4 regions of the Peribacillus sp. YIM B13482 genome follow, and region 2 is predicted to be linked to each of the others. Evidence: riboswitches for the same ligand, from Rfam matches in the RefSeq annotation. Region 2 holds a riboswitch; each other region holds the start of a gene.

Region 1 (5,101 bases), on a different contig from region 2:
TTCCGCTTCACTAAGTCGCTCATCCATCCATCCTTCTTGATAAATGAAGTTCAATTCAGGAAAAGCATCCTTCATCTTCGTTTGGATTCCTTCATTAGGAATGATCGTTGAAAGTATTAACATGTTTGTCTCTCCCTTATAATTAACATAAAAAAACACGGGCTCTGTATGTCCCGCGCAACTTTCTCTGAGGAGGTATTCCCTTAATAAAGCATATTCAGGTGTCCCCTTTTTGAGTTGGACAAAAGCCTTACCCTTATTAAAAAAGGCTTTATTTTAATGAATTTGGGTTTAATGCATATAATTCCGGCAATATGAAAACGCCATCCCTTCTGATCGGCACATCGTCAAAGTAGATGTCACCACCGCCATATTCGGGACGCTGGATCAAGACCATATCCCAATGTATGGATGAACGGTTTCCATTATCAGCTTCTTCATAGGCAAGTCCAAGAGCCAAGTGCAGACTCCCGCTTATTTTCTCATCAAACAATATATCGTCCATAGGTTCCAATATGTATGGATTGATTCCAATTGCGAACTCCCCGATAAAACGGGACCCCTCATCAATATCCAGAATTCGGTTCATTTTAGAAGATTGATTGGAAATGGCTTTACTGATTTTCCCCTTTTTCAAGTTTAATTCTATGTCACTAAAAGTGATTCCTTCATAGGTTGTGGGTGTGTTGAAGGATATCCTTCCATTGACGCTCTCTTTTATAGGTGCAGTAAATACTTCCCCGTCCGGTAAATTCTTTTTTCCGGCACATATGATAGCCGGCATACCTTTAATGGAAAAGGTCAAATCTGTCCCTGGTGAAACGATCCTGACTTTGTCAGTCCGTTCCATCAATAGTTTTAACGGTTTTAATGCCGCCTCCATTTTCCCATAATCCATTGTGCATACGTTCAAAAGGAAGTCTTGATACCTGTCGAAAGTCATGCCGGCTTTTTGCGCTGATGTGTTGGTGGGATAATTAAGCAAGACCCAACGTCGGTTGTTCACATAAAAAAGAGTTGGAGAATTCATAGCCTCCCCTTGAAGACGGTGCCTTTCGAGGAGAACATCAGTCATTTCCACATCGTTTTCTTCACCGGTGATGATGATGACCGCATCGATATCCGTATATTTCTTCAGAGCCCATTGCGATGATGTGTCAAGTTGTTCCTTCACATTCCCTTGTAATAGATGCCGGCTTATCTCATCGTCTTCAAGTTCTACATATGGATAAGCACCCACTCTGTATGTTTCATCAATCAGCTCTTTCAATAATGGTTTCGTGTTGATATGGCCCCGAATAAGGATTCTCTCTTTTGGCTTTAATTGTATCGAATGATGAATCAGCCTGGCAGCAAGCTTCGTTATTCGCTCATCCTTCATTTGCCTGTCCCTTATTTTTTGAGGTCGCGAAGAGTTTCAAGAGCTTCTTCGACGTGGCCTTTTACTTTTACCTTACGCCATTCTTTGACTATCTTACCTGCCTTATCAATCAGGAATGTTGAACGTTCAATGCCCATATACTCCTTGCCGAAGTTCTTTTTCAATTGCCACACATCAAATGATTCAGCAGCTTCATGATTTTCGTCAGCTAGCAGCAGAAAAGGCAATCCATGTTTTTCGATGAATTTTTCATGTCGTGCCGCTGGGTCTGGACTGATACCAATGATGACAGCGTCCAATTCCTCAAATTGCTCATTGTGGTCCCGGAAATCACAGGCCTCCGTCGTGCATCCTGGCGTCATGTCTTTTGGATAAAAATATAAAACAATGTATTTCCCCGTAAAATCCGATAGGGAAACCATTTCACCATTGTTTGCTGGGAGTTGAAAATCAGGTGCTTTTTCTCCAATTTTAACAGTCATATTGAACCCTCCATTTCTTTCATTATGGTAAGAGTACCCAATAATCGAAAGAAATACAACTTTCATTTATTCCTTCTTTCCTGATCTAAATCAATCACCGTCCGAATTACAAACGCGGCCGGGAGCGTATAGCCGATGAATGCCTGGATTGTCGCAATCATCCTGCCTACGCCTATCGGGGCTATATCCCCATACCCTACAGAAAACATCGTCATCGCACTAAAATAAAAAGAAGTCTTCAGTTGCTCGTAAAAACTGCCGTCCAAACGATTGCCCATATCAAGAATCACTGAATGATTCTGAAGCTCGTATAATAAATAAATCAGTGCAAATCCAACTAATATCGTCGCATATAAATTGCCAAGCCACAGCATATCCTCCAGAGAAAACTTCTTTCCTCCCGACTCAACAAGAAATAAGGTACGAATGCTCATCACCATGCAAAAAATGATTCCTGCAATCAAGATGTAGAAAGTCATCCCCCACGCCCCATTTCAAAACGCCACTCCCTCTATACATACTCCCTGTCCAAACAATATATTCTTTCTTAGGGACAGACTTTATCCTTATCACTAACACATCCTAAACGCATTTGTCAGGAATTTGGGACCTTATCCCGAATCTTTTTCATGTTGACCCTTTTAGTCGGATATGTTAAGGTTGTCTAAATATTTATAATAATTTTTATTTTATAAATATTCACCACCTGCAATCAGTTTACCCAGCAGGTTTTGTGAAATTTCATATGTGGAAATAGGTTCCTAATTTTCATTAGGATTAAAAGGGAAGCCCGGTGTAATTCCGGCACGGTCCCGCCACTGTAATGGGAATGTTAGCGCCATCCAATATGCCACTGATCAACGGATCGGGAAGGCCCGTCGCTAATGATATTCCCTAAGTCAGGAGACCTGCCTATTTCGACAACACTGTTTTAACCTACGGGAGATAGGGAGGTGTTAGGGACCTTATAATTGTAAGGGGCATTCTGCATGCCTCTTTATTTTAAGCATTTCTAACTTTCTCTTTTGACGGTTAGGGATGCTTTTTTATTGTTCAATCAAATGAATGTAGGAGGATGGGAATTTTGAAAAGCAGTAGTTTGGGTTACCCGCGAATCGGGGAAGATCGTGAATGGAAACGTACATTAGAAGCTTACTGGTCCGGTAAAATCGATGAAGCAGAATTTACGGCACAACTAAAAGCCATCCGTTTAGGCAACTTACAAAAACAGAAGAAACGAGGCATTGATATCATTCCTGCCAACGACTTCACTTTATATGATCAAATGCTGGATATGTCCGTCATGTTCGGTCTTGTTCCTGAACGTTATTCAGCCTATGAAGGCGGATGCGTTCCCCTTTCCGTTTATTATTCAATGGCCCGCGGAAACAATGATGAAGTCGCTTCCGAAATGACGAAATGGTTCAATACGAACTATCACTATATTGTCCCTGAATTAAGCCTGTCACAGCTGACTTTAACAGAAAATAAACCACTTGCAGCATATCGGGAGGCCAAGGAAAAGCTAGGGATTGAAACCAAACCCGTGTTGATTGGACCTTATACTTTCATCTCCCTTTCCAAAGGCTTCAATAAAAAAGATATCCCTGGCATCATCCTGAGCCTGCTTCCCCTATACACGCAAATCCTGCAAGAGTTGGAGCAAGAAGGCGTGAAGTGGGTTCAAATGGACGAACCTTCTCTTGTTTCATCCATTTCCAAAGATGATATGCAAACTGTTACTTACCTCTATGAAAAACTGAATGAAGCAGCACCAAACCTGAACATCATGCTACAAACATACTTTGATGCCGTGGAGCATTACCAAGAAGTCATCGAATTACAAGTCCAAGGAATCGGTCTTGATTTTGTACATGATAAAGGGAAGAATCTAAGTAATCTTGAAGCATTCGGTTTCCCGAAGGACAAAGTGCTTGCTGCAGGTGTGATTGACGGAAAAAACATTTGGCTATCTGATTTATCGAAAAAAATTCAATTGATCGAGACTCTTAAGAAAAAGGTAGCCGAAGACCAAATCTGGCTTCAGCCCTCTTGTTCCCTGCTTCATGTCCCAGTGACCGTTCGTAATGAAACCGCCCTTTCAAAAGAAGTGAAAGAGGCTCTCGCTTTCGCTGATGAGAAACTTGAGGAAATCATACTCTTGGTCAAAGGGAATAATCTAGGCTTTGAAGCAATCGCCGAAAAAGTCGATGCTAATAAATTTACGGTTCAAACGTTAGCAAGTTCAAATGCACGGAATCATGGGAATGTACAATCCAATGTCGAAAAGGTTAAAACCAGGAACGTCGGCCGTCAGCTTCCATTTAAAGAACGTTACCAAAAACAACAGGAATTTTTCAAATTGCCTTTTCTTCCTTCGACTACGATCGGCAGCTTTCCACAGACATTTGAAGTTAAACAAGCACGTGGGAAATTCAAAAGAGGAGAATGGACCGCTTCGCAATATGAAACATTCGTTAACGAAGAAATCGGCAGGTGGATTGATATCCAAGAAGAAATCGGCTTGGATGTTCTTGTACACGGGGAATTCGAACGGACGGATATGGTTGAATACTTCGGCCATAAGTTAGGCGGATTCGTCTTTCTAGAAAAGGGCTGGGTACAATCCTATGGGTCTCGCTGCGTGAAACCACCAGTCATCTACGGTGACATCGATTTCATCGAACCGATGACAGTCAGGGAAAGTGTATACGCACAATCACTGACGAACAAGACGGTAAAGGGAATGCTAACAGGTCCTGTCACGATTTTGAACTGGTCATTTGTCCGTGATGATATTTCCAGGGAGAATGTTTGCTACCAACTGGCACTTGCTTTGGAAAAAGAAGTCATTGCATTGGAATCGGCTGGAATCAAAATGATCCAAGTTGATGAGCCTGCACTTAGGGAAGGTCTGCCATTGAAAAAAACCGATCGCGATGAGTATTTGAACTGGGCTGTTAATTCGTTCTTGATATCCACATCAAGCGTCGAGGATACAACCCAAATTCACACGCATATGTGCTATTGCGACTTCAACAGTTTCATGGATGTCATCTCCTCCCTTGATGCCGATGTAATTTCCATCGAAACATCCCGTAGCCACGGAGAGCTTGCTTCCGCATTCGAGGAAAGAACATACGAAAAAGGTATTGGCCTTGGTGTGTATGATATTCACAGCCCGCGTGTGCCGGCAGTGGACGAAATGGTCGATATGATTGAACGGGGCATCAAGGTA
Region 2 (5,101 bases):
TTTTGCGAATACAGCTAGGGTTTTACTTCCGGTCGTAAGCATGATGATTCCCCGTTTTGCCGCTGCAAGCTTGGCAGCTTCCTCATAATCACGGACAACTATCAATTTGTCATTCTTAAACCGTTGACTTTCACGCTCATAACGAATATATGGAACATTTGCTGCCTTTGCTCCGTTAAGGGCGTTTTTGGATGCTTCTTCCGCAAATGGGTGACTTGCATCAACTACAGCCTGAAAACCTTTTTCAGAGATTAAAGATGTCATATCCTCTGCAGTTAATCGGCCAATACGGGTGGATATCCCTTCATCTTGCAAACTCTTCGCCGCCGACCCGGTTACAACAGTTGCCAAAACCTCGAATCCCACCTGCTTCATCTCAATCGCTAATTCCCTTGCATCACTTGTACCCGCCAAGAACAAAATCATTTTGATGTCCCCACTACTTGCTCATCGTGGTCGTGGTCGTGATCATGGTCGTGGTCGTGGTCGTGATCATGGTCGTGGTCGTGATCATGGTCGTGGTCGTAGTCGTGATGATGATGGTGGGCATGTCCATGTTCTTCGACATGTTTACGATAGTTTTCCAAATCTCGGACCCCACTTGATCTGCCTTCGCTAGCTTCAATTACACGTTCTTGCAAAATGTTCTGTAAGGTTGGATGATACCCAAAATACTTCGCCAAAATAAATTCTCGATCACGATATTGCTCTTGATAGCCTTTCAGCATATCTTCCATTCTTTCCATTAGCACACCCGTGAAAAGGAAATATGGCAGCATCACTATTTTTTTTGCCCCTAAGCGGATGCATCGATCAATGCCTTCATCCACGTGCGGTTCCGTTACACCCATGAAGGCACTTTCGACCCATTTCACGTTTAATTTTTCCCATAATAATCGTGAAATTTTATATATATCACTATTTGCATCAGCGTCACTGCCACCTCGGCCGATTAGCAAAATTGCTGTCTCAGGCTGTTTTGAGGATGTATCGAAACCAACTTCCTCAAGACGATCTGTCAGGATCGTCAATACATCATGGTGGACCCCGATCGTTTGACCATATGTGAATTTCACTTCTGGATACTTGGTTTTCCCATCCTCTATTTCAGCCGGGATATGTAATTTCGAATGTCCTGCATGCAACAAAATGATTGGTATGACGATAACTTCCGTAGCCCCTCGTTTTACACAATTATCAATGCCTTTAGATATATTCGGTGCCGCAAACTCCAAGAAGCACGTTTCTACCAAAAAGCCGTCATCCATTGCCGGAATCATATTTTTAATAAAATGAAGGACTTCTTCGTTTCCTGAAGCCAAGCGGCTTCCATGTCCTACGAACAAAACTGCTTTCATTTACTTTCCCCCTCTTGATTAGTCTTCACAAGGCGCAGGCTCTATGTTTATTTTGGGAGCAATGTCCTGATAAGAAAAACTCTGTATCTTTTTTGCACGTTTGAAGTATTTAAAAAGCCGCTCATTTGGATGGGCATTTTGCGTATACTCCCCGACAATGTCCGTAATCAGTTCAACAAGCTGTTCCGGTTCAATGCCTTCTGCAACCAGCTGACCTGGATGGGCTGTTCTTCCAACCGGTTTAGCTCCAAGAAATAAGTCGAACTTCCCTTTTCGGAAGACAATCCCGATATCATCCATCACAGCACTATAACAAGCCATTCCACACCCATTAAAACCGATGTTCAGTTCCTTAGGCATTTTCATTCCGCCGAGCACCCGGTGTATTTCATCCGCAAAAGGAATGGATTCCGCTTTTTCCCCATCACAGAAATCACAGGCTTTTAATGTCAGTACATCTCCAATCGGCGATAACAGAAAGTTTGCTGATTGCAATTTCCCCGTAATGACTTCCGGATCCGTTGTCGGAATCTTTAATACGATCTTATGGTTTGGCGTGTATTCCATCGATCCCTTTTCCCCGACAACTTCCGCAAGTGTCATCATTTGTTTGGGAGTGAATTGTTTATTCGCCACACCTGGACTGACCGCAAGTTCGAATACCGACTCCATTTTTTGCTGAACAAACGGCTTAATGGGTTGCTGAACGGTTTGGCCCTTAACTATAGACAGGGCTTCCATCGCCATTTCAAAAGATGTCGCCTTCTTTTCTGGTGCTTTTGTAAGTAATCCAACCCCTCCATCAGGCTCAGCGTAGGCTTCTTGCATGGAATCGGCTTCTTGATCTAATGCCCACGGTTCTGCTTCTTTTTGCAGACGCTGATGCGGCTTCAATGTTTGCTTTTCCGAATTCAATGTATATTTCCTCTGATAACCTCTTGGTGTGATGATTTTGTCATCATATAAAAAGGTAGATGAATTACCAATAATGACGGTGGTCAACATTCCAATATCGTGATTCAACATATCTTTCAAATTGGTTATGACAATATCCTGCCGATCGCGATAAGCACTTTTCACCAACCCGACAGGTGTATCCGGTGAACGGTAGCGAAGGAGAATTTTTTGTGTTTCTACAATTTGCCTAGTCCGCCTTCCGCTACGCGGGTTATAAAGTGCAATGACAAAGTCAGCCATTGCAGCAGCTTCCACCCTTTTAGCGATAAGTTCCCAAGGCGTTAAATGATCACTGAGGCTGATGGTACACGAATCGTGCATGACAGGTGCCCCAAGTAAAGACGCACAAGAGTTGATTGCAGAAATACCAGGGATGACTTCAATGCCCACTCCAGTATCTTCTTTCCACCCTTTTTCAATCAATACTTCATAAACCAGCCCTGCCATCCCGTAAACTCCGGCATCACCACTGGAAATTACAGCCACTTTCTTTCCCAGCTCCGCTTGTTTCACTGCTTCCTGAGCACGTGATACTTCTTCAGTCATTCCCGTACTAATAATCGTTTGATCTGTAAGCAGTCCCTGAATGAGTTCAACATAAGTTTTATAACCAATGATGTAGTCACTTTCTTGAAGGGCTTCGACAGCACGTTTGGTAATGTGTTCAAAATTCCCTGGCCCAAAGCCCACGACGAATAATTTACCGTTAGTACTCATTAAGACATCTCCTTTTACGATTTGTTCTTTGAAATACCCGTATGAGCAGGAAAATCTGGATTAGGGGTCATTTCCCCATCACTGAATTGGTAGATCATCTGTGGCACAAACTCCCCATCATCGATATTACTTACAATCTTCCGACCGTAATCTGGGGTATCCACCCGATACCATCTCCCTTGGGGATACTCAATTACAACGCAGGCGTCCTTACATCTTCCGTTACAGCGTGTCCTGGTTGTATGAACTTTCATATCCAGTCCCTTTGAAGTAATTTCATCGCGAATCGCTTGGGTTACTTCTTCCCCGCCTTTTTTCATGCAACTGCTTCCATTGCAAATCAACAGATGCGTATTAGTACCCTGCAAGTTCCAAGTAGTCATCTTCTTCCTCCTGAGTTCAGGGAAAAGGCAAAATAAAAAACCTTAACATAAGAGTTAAGGTTTTAAAAAAACTATATGAATGAGGAGCCTTCGGCAAATATGCTGAATCTCCCAAAATCGTCATAGTCCTTCTACCTTTCCCTCCGAAAAGTATCATACAATTTCAAAAGCAGGTTTCCTGGCTTACGCTTCATTTTACTTTGTCCCTTCCCGGCATTAAGCCAGTGGTCATCGACAATTTCATCAGCGTTTACAGTAGCGGGGGCTGCATCGGATTTTCACCGTTTTCCCTATTATCCCTTGATAATTCACACAAGAGCACTTTTAAAATGAAATATTTGGTTTTATTATACATTTCTAGCTAACTTTATCTATCATATAACAACTTTAGCAAAATTCAAAGTTTATTCCGACTGTTTAGAAAAGTTTAATAGGGTAAATCCAGCTCCATGCCTCGCTTCTCTGCGTTATTAGTCTTTTAAAAAAAAAGAGAGTGTAGCTGGAATTATTTCTTTATGATAAACTATACGAGATTTTTCAAAATAATTACATAAGTTTTATGGTGTTGAATTTTCTCGGAAATTCAGCTTAAAAGGGAAGCCGGTGAAAATCCGGAGCGGTCCCGCCACTGTAAAGGGAAGTCCTATTGCCTTAAGGTTAATCCACTGTCAAATGAGATGGGAAGGATGTAATGGGATGATGAACCAAAGCCAGGAGACCTGCCATGAAGCGTGAAACTGTTTCAGCCTACGAGGATGGGTGTGCGGATCAGGCAGAATAGCCCGTGGTTGGTTTATGCTGAGGAATTCCTGTTCATTACGCACTTCTTTCTTTTTTAGAGAAGTGCTTTTTATGTTGGGCGCCGCTTTTCTTCTAAAAGCCTTGATCAGAAAAAATTAAAAGTGTTGAAAGGAGAAAGAATGAAAAAAGACAATTGGAAAATTCTTTATTTTGTCATTTTATTGCTTCTTGTACCAAAACGTGCTATGGCCATGCATATTATGGAGGGATTTTTACCGATTGAATGGGCCATATTCTGGTGGGCCATTATCCTTCCATTTTTAATCTTGGGTTACCGGTCGATTAGGTCCAAAGTAAAGGAAAACCCAGAAACAAAAATGATACTCGGCCTATCGGGAGCATTTGTATTCATATTATCGGCCCTGAAGATTCCTTCCGTTACGGGAAGTTCTTCACACCCTACAGGAGTTGGTTTGGGTTCCATATTATTCGGACCATTGGCCATGAGTGTCGTGGGTTCCATCGTACTGTTATTTCAAGCTGTATTACTGGCTCACGGAGGGTTGACGACATTAGGGGCCAATGCATTTTCCATGGCAGTATGCGGACCGTTCATTTCTTACTTTGTCTTCAAGGGCGCGACTAAATTGGGGTGGTCTTTTTCTCTTGCCGTTTTCTTGGCAGCTGCTTTTGGAGATTTAGGAACCTATGTGGTAACTTCCGTTCAACTTGCTCTTGCTTTTCCATCCGAGGTAGGGGGATTCATGGCCTCATTCACTAAGTTTGCAGGGATTTTTGCCCTGACCCAAATTCCCTTGGCAATCAGCGAGGGATTATTGACAGTCGTTGTGATGAATTTCTTAAAAAAATACAATCTAGGCGAATTGAAATTGCTGCGAGTTTTATCTAAGGAGGCCCGTTAATATGAAAAAAAGTTTACTGCTG
Region 3 (5,101 bases), on a different contig from region 2:
TTGTCGATGAGATGACTGACACGGACAGTAATAAAAATAAAGAAGCCAAAGGCCAAGGGATTTCGAATATCATTGCCGGATGTTTTGGCGGAATGGCAGGATGTGCGATGATCGGCCAATCCGGTATCAACATTAAATCGGGAGGAAGGGGCCGGCTTTCCACTTTTGTAGCTGGCGCATTTCTTATGGTATTAATCGTGGTATTGAATGATGTCCTTGTTAAAATACCGATGGCTGCCCTTGTCGCAGTCATGATCATGGTTTCAATCGGGACCTTTGACTGGTCTTCCCTAAAGCGGCTCACTAAAGCTCCAAAGACGGATGCAGCAGTGATGATCGTGACGGTCCTCATTGTTCTTTATACACATGACTTATCTAAAGGGGTATTTGCTGGAGTGCTCTTGAGCATGATTTTCTTCTCGGCTAAAATTTCTAAAGTGGCTGTTGAGAAAACGGAAGACATCCATGCCAAGAAAATCATATATCGTATCAGCGGACAAATATTTTTCGCTTCGGTTCAGGACTTTGTTTCTAAGTTCGATTTCAAGGAAAAAGCCGAAACGGTCATCATCGATTTTTCCCATTCTAAAATATGGGATGCTTCTGCAGTCGGTGCTGTTGATACGGTTGTCCTTAAATATCAGTTTCAAGGTACACCTGTCCAGGTGCAAGGCCTGGACGAGGAGAGTTCGTTATTGCTTGAAAAACTCGCCACCTCAGAAAGTAAAATATCTTGAAAAAGTATAATTCTGCTGAATAGAAACTTTTCAAACCGACAAAATAGATAACATGAAATATTTCCTTTTGAAAGGAGCGAAAAGCATGACATCCGATCAGGATTATACAGCAGCGAATCTGTCACCAGATTTATTGAATGAACTGAAAAGCTTTGAAAGCAAACTTGGCGAGGAAGCCAATAAAGAACTGATTGTCATCGCCTATGAAAAAGAAAAGGAAACCTTAAATTAAAAAAAAAGACTCAAACACCTTTAAATGGATGGTTGAGTCTTTTTTTGATGTACAGAAAAGGGGCCCCAAAGTATTAAATGGGCACCCCTTTTCCAATATTATTTACTGAATACGTCCGTTAAAACCGGAACGATTTGTTTTTTACGCGATACAACGCCCTCTAAGACGGCAATGTTATTGTTTAATGAAACGTCATATGCCTTTTCCACTGCATCAGCCGCTTTTCCAAGAGCCAAGGCCACAGAATCATTGGTCAAGATATCCGTTACGACGAATAGGAATAAATCCAATTCCTTCACAGCGATGACCGATTCAATGGCTGCTTCTATTTCAGCTTGCTTAGCAAGAACTTCGTTCGGATCTACAGCATTGACCTGAGCTATCTCAACTTTAGCCATTCCCATGGAGAATTCTTTTGCATCAAGAGTGATTAGCTGGGCAATCGTCTTGTCGCTCAAGTCAGCTCCCGCCTTCAACATTTCCAAGCCATATGTTTCAGCGTTTACTCCCGCAATATCAGCCAGTTCCATAGCTGCTGCAACGTCTTGCTCTGTGCATGTCGGGGATTTGAACAATAAAGAATCGGAAATTATGGCAGATAGCATAAGTCCGGCGATCGTTTTAGGGACTTCAATGCCGTTTTCTTTATAGATTTTATTTAAAATGGTTGCCGTACAGCCAACTGGCTCCGCACGGTAATATAAAGGATCGCTTGTTTCAAAGTTAGCGATACGGTGATGGTCAATAACTTCCAACACACGGACTTGGTCAATATCTTCTGCACTTTGCTGGCGTTCGTTGTGGTCGACCAGGATCACGCCATCCGCTTCCCCTGCCACTTTTTCCACAAGGCGGGGAGCTTCGAATTTGAATTGGTCCAACGCATATTGAGTTTCACCATTCACTTCACCCAGACGAACTGGTTCAGCGTTGATACCTAGTTGCTTTTTAAGATCTGCATAAGCGATTGCTGAACAGATTGTGTCTGTATCCGGGTTTTTATGTCCAAAAACTAATACTTTTTCCAAGATTTTAACCCCTTTTTCATAAATATTTTTCCGCGAATCCCCTCATCGCAATAAGGGAGACCCACCTTTACTATACACTTTATTTTAACACAAAATCCCGTAAATTCAGTGCTCGAATTACCCATTCCCCAATAAAATCTTTCATTCTCAATCCCTCTACCTTCACTTTGTCAATAGATAAGGGTTGGTTTTTCTCAAATATATTAGTTGAATTATCATCGTATATGGCTTACGATAATATAAGCAGAAATACTAGATATTGATTACACAAACAATACTAATAACTATATATAGAATATTTTATAATCAAAGGTGCCAGTGATGGCTGAAAAGGGAATCCGGTGTAAACCCGGAACTGTCCCCGCAACTGTAAATGTGACGAAATGAGAAACCACTGTATAGCTCTCTCTATACGGGAAGGACTCAAAGTAGGATGATCATGAGTCAGGAGACCTGCCTTGATTTTTTCATGTTTCTTATTCTTCGGGGATTGAGATGATGAAACGATAGTATAATGGCTATTTTTTCATGGTTCTTTTATTCTATCGTTTGATCCGCTCAATCCATTTGGGCGGTTTTTTTATTTTAGCGGAAGTTTACAAGGAGGATTATTAATGACTCAAACATATAACTCTACCATAAGCGAAAATGACACCGAAACGAATTCAATCCAGCTTGAGATGTTATCAAAGGAATTCGAAGGCCGTCTCGATATGGAAAAGTTCAAAAAGCGTTTTATAAAATGGCTTGATCGCAAAAGTGACTCAACCGATGAACAGGCATCAAAAAAACTGATTCAGCTCGCTCTTGAAAGTGTGGATATAGATGCTCCCGATTGGACGTTCGTTGCTGCAGCAGAACTATTGAATACGATGTATAGGGATGCACAGGCAAATCGAGGTTATGAAGGCATGAGTTATGGCCCATTCTATGAACTGATCACGGAACTCTCGCAACTTTCAGAAGGCCAGCGTTATCCCATTTATAAATCAGAACTGCTAGCTTCTTATACGAAAGCAGAAATTGAGGAATTGGGTTCGGTGATCGACCCGGAAAAGGATAAATTATTTTCTTACATAGGCATCTACTTATTAAACGATCGCTACCTAGCCCGCCCAAAAAAAGACAAGGTCTACGAACTGCCTCAAGAGCGCTTCATGATCATCGCGATGGAAATCATGCGAATGGAAAAAACGGAGCATCGTCTTCAACTAATAAAAGAAGCTTACTGGGCTATGTCCAACCTTTATATGACTGTTGCGACGCCTACTCTATCCAATGCAGGTAAAACGCATGGACAGTTAAGCTCTTGTTTTATCGACGCAATTGAAGATTCCATTGACGGCATCTATCTATCTAACTACGATGCTGCAAAAGTATCAAAATTCGGCGGCGGTGTAGGTCTTTACGTTGGTAAGATTCGTTCGCTTGGTTCTGATATCCGAGGTTTCTCTGGAAACAGTTCCGGCACGACTCCCTGGATCCGGCTATTCAACCAGACAGCTGTCAGTGTCGATCAATTGGGGCAACGTAAAGGTGCCATCGCGATTTACTTGGATGCCTGGCATAAAGATATTATGAGCTTTCTTGATTTGAAGACGCAAAACGGGGATGACAGATTAAAAGCCCATGATATTTTTACAGGTGTATGTATTCCTGATTTGTTCATGGAGGCTGTACGCGACAGAAAAGAATGGTATCTTTTCGATCCACACACCGTCAAGCAAACCCTTGGATTCTCACTTGAAGATCTTTATGACGAGAAGAAAGGCGAAGGAAGCTTCAGGAATCATTATGCACTTGCTGTCGAGGCCGCAGAAAACGGTACACTTCCAAACTATAGCTTTGAAAAAATCAATGCGATGGACATCATGAAAAGCATCATGATTTCTCAATTAGAAGAAGGCGTACCATATATGTTCTACCGCGATGAAGTGAACCGGAAGAATCCGAATAAACATAAAGGCATGATTTACTGTTCTAACCTTTGTACGGAGATTGCTCAAAACTTAAGCCCTTCGACGATTACGGATGAATATGAAACAGAAGATGGAGATGTCGTTGTGGTCCGTAAAAGCGGCGATTTCGTTGTCTGCAACCTATCATCCATTAACTTGCCCCGTGCGGTGAGCAGCGATGTTTTGGAGAGGTTAATTCCCATTCAGGTCCGGATGCTGGATAACGTCATTGATGTCAATAATCTTCCGGTCAAGCAAGCATCCATCTCGAACAAACGTTACCGGGCAATTGGTCTAGGAACGTTTGGATGGCATCATTTACTTGCCACTCAGAATATTTATTGGGAATCGGATGAGGCTGTTCACTATGCCGATGCTTTATACGAAAAGATCGCTTACTTAACAATCAAAGCATCCAACGAGTTGGCCAAGGAAAAAGGATCATACCCATATTTCGAAGGATCGGATTGGCATACAGGGGAATATTTCGAACTTCGTGACTATACAGATCAAAAATGGATGGATTTAAAAGCAGATGTGCAGGAGCACGGTACCCGTAATGGATATTTAATGGCTATTGCCCCCAATTCATCGACTGCTAAAATCGGTAATTCAACGGATGGAATCGATCCTTTGTATGAAATTGAATTTTACGAGGAAAAGAAAAACTTCAAATTCAAGGTGACCGCACCAGGATTGACGCCAAATACGTATGAATATTATAAAAAGACCCGCTTTAATTTGGACCAACTGGAGAGCATCAGGCAAAATGCAGCCCGCCAACGCCATATTGACCAAGCAATCAGCTTTAATCTGTATGTACACAACACAATCAAAGCGAAGGTCCTATTGGATATCCATTTAACGGCGTGGGAATCCGGGTTGAAATCAACGTATTATGTTCGTTCGACTTCTTCCGAATATGACAATGCCTGCGAAAGCTGTTCTAGTTAACGACGATCAAACCCTTAGTAATCTATTCTTAAAGGAGTTTTCACGAATGACCAATCATATAAAAAAGATCCGGATGCTGGAACCAACGCATCCAACTAAAGCGACCGGTGTTTTCAAAGGAGAAGCTTCAGGCTTTCTCCTTTGGAACGATATTCAGTATGAGAAATTCTATGATACCTATACACAGCTCAT
Region 4 (5,101 bases), on a different contig from region 2:
ATAAGCCGATCACAATATAATCCAGCCAAATTCAAGTCATGAAAAATTGAAATAACGGTTAACTCCTGTTCTTTTGCCATTCTTCTCATTAGATCAAGAAGGTCCTTTTGATAGGAAAGATCCAAATGGTTTGTAGGCTCATCCAAAAAAAGGACTTCCGGTTCCTGGGCAAGGGCCTGTGCCAGCAAGACCCGTTGTCTCTCCCCACCTGACAATCGTTCAAAATGAAGATCCTGAAAATCCGCTACTCCCGTTTGTTCCATAACCCGTTGGACGATCATTTCATCTTCTGCGGACCAACTATGGAACCAGCCCGTTTGATGGGCATACCTCCCAAGTGAGACCGTCTCTTTTACTGTATAGGAGAAAGCTAATGAGGAATGTTGAGGGAGCACGGCAATGACCTGTGCAAGTTGTTTTGATGAATATTCCTTCAAATCCCTGCCTCTTAACCGTACGCTTCCGTCCTTATAATTAAGCACCCCGCTAAGCATGCTTAAAAGCGTCGTTTTTCCGCTGCCATTAGGACCAAGGATCCCGAATAATTCCCCTTTATGTACATCAAAAGAGACAGAGTCCAAAACAGTTTTGTTGTCATATCCACCTGTTAACCCTTTTACTTCAAGCATCCGTTTTTACCCTTCTCTCCGTCTCTTTAATAAAATCAGCGCAAATGCCGGTGCCCCGATAAGTGAGGTGATCACCCCGATCGGCAGTTCCGATGGGGCAATGATCGTTCGTGCTACAAAATCCGCCAATATTAAGAATCCGCTTCCTACCAGCAATGACAACGGAAGCAAATGTTTATGGTCAGGTCCCCAAATCTTCCGGACAAAATGAGGAATGACCAATCCTACAAAGCCAATCGCCCCTGAAACGGCAACGGCTGCCCCTGTCAATGTCGAACCGGCTATCAAGATCCACATTTTCCGCCGCTTCACGTTCACACCTAAGTGTTTTGCCCGGTCTTCCCCGAAAGTCATCGCATTCAATTCGCTTGCATTCATGATCAAGGTCAACGAACCAATAATAAAAAACGGCAAAATGATTACGATATAATTCCATCCGCGCATTGAGACGCTTCCCATCAGCCAGCCGATGATTTGTCTTAATTCATCACCCGTCAGCGCAATCATCAATGAAATGAAGGCACTTAAAAACGAGCTGAAAATGATTCCCGTTAAAATGATCGTTTCCACTTTCATCGATCGATCCATTTTTTTTGCAAAAGTCAGTACGCAGAACATCGTGAGTACTGAACATAAGATGCTCAATGCCGGAAGAGTATATAAACCGATGAATGGCAGTGATATATTCAAGAATATTGTCAATACGGCGCCGACCGATGCTCCTGAAGAAATACCTAATGTGTAAGGATCAGCGAGCGGGTTCCGGAGCAGTCCCTGAAAAGCTGCACCCGCAATCGCAAGTGATGCCCCAACCAAACCCGCAAGCAACACACGCGGCAAGCGGATGTTCATCACGATATTCGTAAGCATCACATCCGGATCAGCAGAAATCGGCAAGTGAAAAATCTCCTTGCCGATTATTTGTATAAGTACGGAAATCGGAACTGGCACCGAACCAAAGGAAATGCCTATCGTCATTGCAAATAACAAAAATAACAACGCAATTAAATAAGCAAACGTCCATTTAGTTGTCAAATAGGTTCGGATAGACTGATTTGGCAAGTTCCTCTACTCCCTCTATTAAGCGTGGACCGGAACGGGTCACCAAGTCAGAAGGGACATCAAAGACTTGGCCATTCTTAACGGCATTTACGTCTTGCCATCCTTTTCGGCCTGTCACTTCACTTACTGGATCTTTTGTATAATTACCATACGTTGTAATGATGACATCCGGATTTGCAGCAATCATTGACTCTTCATCAATTTTTGCCCAGCCGTCCAATTCAGCAGCAGCATTATCCGCTGAAATAATATGAAGCATTTCATCCATGAAGGTATTTTTTCCAGGTGTATATATATCCGGTGATGGCGAAACCTCAATTAAAACGGTCTTCCTATCCGCTTCTTTAACGGATTTGGCTTTTTCCTGAATATCCTTGAGCTTTGTTTTCATATCCGTAACGATTTCGCTTGCCTTATCATTTTCTCCCGTTGCCTTTCCAATCATTTCAATAGATTCATAGACTTGGTCAAAGCTTTGTGCATCATTGACTACAAGGACATCTATTCCAGCATCCTTAAGCTGCTTTAAACCCTCATTCGAATTATGGGCACTTGATGCATGGGCAAGAACAAGGTCGGGCTTCATGGAGACAATCAGCTCCGTGTTCATTTCCATTCCGCCAACTTTTTTAATTTTTTTCGTTTCTTCCGGGTAATTATCATTGTCGGATACACCAACGACCTTTTTACCTAAACCAAGTGCAAATACCACTTCTGTATTACTTGGTATCAACGTAACGATTTTCTTCGGTTTTTGTTCTATCGTTACTTTTTCGCCCGTTGCATCTTTAATCGTAATCGGGAAAGCGTCGTGTTGAGCATGATTCGTTTGCTGCTTTTCTTTTCCTTCATCAGTAGCGCCACTGCAGCCAACCATCATGCCTGCAGTAAGCAACATCAACAATATCAAACCAAAAATCTTCTTCATTTTCATTCCCCACAATCTTTTCATTTAATTTCTTCACCTAATAATCTCGGAAGATGCACCCAAAACAAAAAGCACCTCCCGTTAAACGGAAGATGCTTGTATGGCAACAATATCATTACGGACTCTTAGGGTCTGCCACACACCTTCCCATCCGCGTAGGTTACAGGTGTACGAATCTTGGCAGGTCTCCTGGCTCATGGTCATCGTCAACGGCACCTTCCCATATCCCATACAGTGGTACACAGCCGTCAGCTCCCAAATACAGTGGCGGGACCGCGCTGGCATTTCACCAACTTCCCTTTTAAGTCATTAAGACACCAAATCGTTCATATGTATATAATTTTCACTGCCTTCATTATACACCATGTAAGAATCGATTATTATATGATTTTTCTGAACAAGTTTGAAATGCACCGTCCATTTTCAATGATTTGAAGCATTTTCTATCAGCGACGCGAACCCATCGACTGATAATCCAGGTGAAATCCGAACTCGATGCAAGGCATACATCCCTTGGTCCCTTGAAGCTCCTCCAGGTTCAGTAGTGACTGCCATCTTGTATCCAGCTTCTTCTGAAAGCCTGAGACTCTCTTCATTATAACGACCAACTGGATAGGAAAGCACTGTCGTGTCCTGTTGCAGGATACGATCGAACAGATCCTTTGACTGGACCATTTCCGCTTCTTGCTGCTCTGCCGTCATTCGGTTCAGCTCCAAATGGTTGATAGTATGGCTTTCGATCGAAATCCCATTCCCGCTCATCTCCATCATTTGATTTTCAGTCAGGTGATGACCTTTATCGATGGACTTCCCGATCATGAAGACAGTCGCTTTCATATCATATTCTTTTAGTATATGGAAAGCGTCCGTGTAGTTATCTGTATAGCCATCATCAAAAGTAAGCCAGACACACTTTTCACTCGGCATCCGATTTTCGGTTAAAACGAGAAATGCTTCTTCAGGGGATAATGTATAGTAACCATTTTCCCGAAGCCAAGTCATTTGTAATCGGAATTCCTCTTTTGGTACCCGAAGGCCATTGCCTTCAGAAATGCTATGATACATCAATATTGGAAGCTGTACCGCGGACTCGGCCGTTATCCAGTCTCTCGTATCGATTCGTTCAGTATATAATTCGTCCTCCGAATCCTGCCCAGTGTCATTCTCCGCTGCTGCAGCCACTTCAATGTTATCTTCCGTGATCGGCGCAGCCGTCTTTGTGCCTATACCCTCTAAAATCCCTTGTGAGCATGCCGGTAAAATTAAAATCCCCAGCAGCGTCACCATCCATAAAACTCTATAATTCCCCACTATCATTCTCCTAATTTTTTCTAGCATTATAGTACCAGAAAACCAGGAAATAATAAAGTATTCCATTTAATGAAGAGTAAGGAAACAGGAGAGCTGAGTGCCCCCTAAGCGTCTAGATGTTTTTTTTCATAATTATTATTGCTATTAACTTGAAAAGTTTGCCTATAAGAAATATAATAAATAAGTCGTCGACTTTTTTATATGTCCCAGTAGCTCAGCAGGATAGAGCGACAGCCTCCTAAGCTGTAGGTCGTAGGTTCGATTCCTATCTGGGACGCTAAAGTTTATAAGCCCTGTTATAATGCGGTTTCTCCGTGTTGTAGCAGGGTTTTTTTCTGTTGGCATGACCGTAAAAGCCGTAAATTGTATGTAGGATAAAAGCACTTCTGTACGTAGGAAACAGTGATATTCCATTTCACTATTATCTTTCTATGTCTGGAGGTGCTTTTTTTATGAAAAAACACGTTATTAAACAGCGTGGAACAGCGTTAAAGGAACGGAAATTGACCAGTAAGACTACGGAAAGTTTCACAATTGAATACACACTGCAAGAAGCCTTAGATATTTTTCTCCGTGCAAAAGTTGCTGAAGGTGTCCGACAGCGAACATTGGGCGAATATGTACGGCACATTAGGTACCTAACGGAATACTTATCTGTTTATCATCCGTCTTTTATGAAATGAAAAAACTAGTCGCTTTTGGGTCCATGTAACCTGCACGATGGAGCCAAGCATGAAACATAGAACCAGTTAGAAGAATCTCATTAATATCTACTCGATCAAGTTGGAGGGGATTAATGACCCTTATTGTAATTGGCTGAAGAAACAAAGGCACAAAAAAAGGAAGAGGGACTACAAAAGTCCCTCTTCCTTTTTCACTTTATTTTTTTGAAATTTTTCTTAATAAATATAAAGCGTATATGATAGCTGGTATAGCTCCAATCATTAAAATCATGTTTATTAAACCAAATATAAAATAAGAAGGCGATACATTCATTTTAATTCAACTCCATTAAAAATTTTAGTCTCTATATGAATATTTTTGATAAACACGAGCATATTTACTATTTTTATTTAAAAGAGTAAGTTTGAGAGAACTAGTAAGACTTACATAGCCATTAGAAACGCTACCACTCAATTTATAATTTCCTACAGCATTCATATCATAACCT

Evidence for each region. Region 2 has a riboswitch for cobalamin ahead of ACFX4L_RS17315 ((2Fe-2S) ferredoxin domain-containing protein). Riboswitches for the same ligand answer to the same signal wherever they lie in the genome.
Region 1: it holds a riboswitch for cobalamin, as region 2 does, so the genes downstream of both, metE (5-methyltetrahydropteroyltriglutamate--homocysteine S-methyltransferase) here and ACFX4L_RS17315 ((2Fe-2S) ferredoxin domain-containing protein) in region 2, are expected to answer to the same signal.
Region 3: it holds a riboswitch for cobalamin, as region 2 does, so the genes downstream of both, ACFX4L_RS13170 (ribonucleoside-diphosphate reductase subunit alpha) here and ACFX4L_RS17315 ((2Fe-2S) ferredoxin domain-containing protein) in region 2, are expected to answer to the same signal.
Region 4: it holds a riboswitch for cobalamin, as region 2 does, so the genes downstream of both, ACFX4L_RS06235 (ABC transporter substrate-binding protein) here and ACFX4L_RS17315 ((2Fe-2S) ferredoxin domain-containing protein) in region 2, are expected to answer to the same signal.

The regions. Positions count from the first base shown of each region.
Region 1 covers NZ_JBHZPF010000047.1:35,260-40,360, reverse strand. Annotated here, with positions in the region: gene ACFX4L_RS19365 (D-2-hydroxyacid dehydrogenase) at 1-123, opposite strand, end outside; gene ACFX4L_RS19360 (aminopeptidase) at 272-1,381, opposite strand; gene bcp (thioredoxin-dependent thiol peroxidase) at 1,393-1,863, opposite strand; gene ACFX4L_RS19350 (potassium channel family protein) at 1,926-2,342, opposite strand; cobalamin riboswitch at 2,602-2,793, shown strand; gene metE (5-methyltetrahydropteroyltriglutamate--homocysteine S-methyltransferase) at 2,939-5,101, shown strand, end outside.
Region 2 covers NZ_JBHZPF010000038.1:33,412-38,512, forward strand. Annotated here, with positions in the region: gene cobK (precorrin-6A reductase) at 1-426, opposite strand, end outside; gene ACFX4L_RS17305 (sirohydrochlorin chelatase) at 423-1,358, opposite strand; gene cobJ (precorrin-3B C(17)-methyltransferase) at 1,377-3,032, opposite strand; gene ACFX4L_RS17315 ((2Fe-2S) ferredoxin domain-containing protein) at 3,047-3,415, opposite strand; cobalamin riboswitch at 3,567-3,756, opposite strand; cobalamin riboswitch at 3,959-4,156, shown strand; gene ACFX4L_RS17320 (energy-coupling factor ABC transporter permease) at 4,336-5,079, shown strand; gene ACFX4L_RS17325 (energy-coupling factor ABC transporter substrate-binding protein) at 5,081-5,101, shown strand, end outside.
Region 3 covers NZ_JBHZPF010000024.1:4,001-9,101, reverse strand. Annotated here, with positions in the region: gene ACFX4L_RS13185 (SulP family inorganic anion transporter) at 1-737, shown strand, start outside; gene ACFX4L_RS13180 (hypothetical protein) at 823-969, shown strand; gene ACFX4L_RS13175 (manganese-dependent inorganic pyrophosphatase) at 1,068-1,997, opposite strand; cobalamin riboswitch at 2,291-2,472, shown strand; gene ACFX4L_RS13170 (ribonucleoside-diphosphate reductase subunit alpha) at 2,612-4,909, shown strand; gene ACFX4L_RS13165 (ribonucleotide-diphosphate reductase subunit beta) at 4,956-5,101, shown strand, end outside.
Region 4 covers NZ_JBHZPF010000007.1:89,003-94,103, forward strand. Annotated here, with positions in the region: gene ACFX4L_RS06225 (heme ABC transporter ATP-binding protein) at 1-629, opposite strand, end outside; gene ACFX4L_RS06230 (FecCD family ABC transporter permease) at 636-1,691, opposite strand; gene ACFX4L_RS06235 (ABC transporter substrate-binding protein) at 1,654-2,619, opposite strand; cobalamin riboswitch at 2,782-2,956, opposite strand; gene ACFX4L_RS06240 (polysaccharide deacetylase family protein) at 3,043-3,945, opposite strand; tRNA gene ACFX4L_RS06245 (tRNA-Arg) at 4,134-4,207, shown strand; gene ACFX4L_RS06250 (hypothetical protein) at 4,383-4,613, shown strand.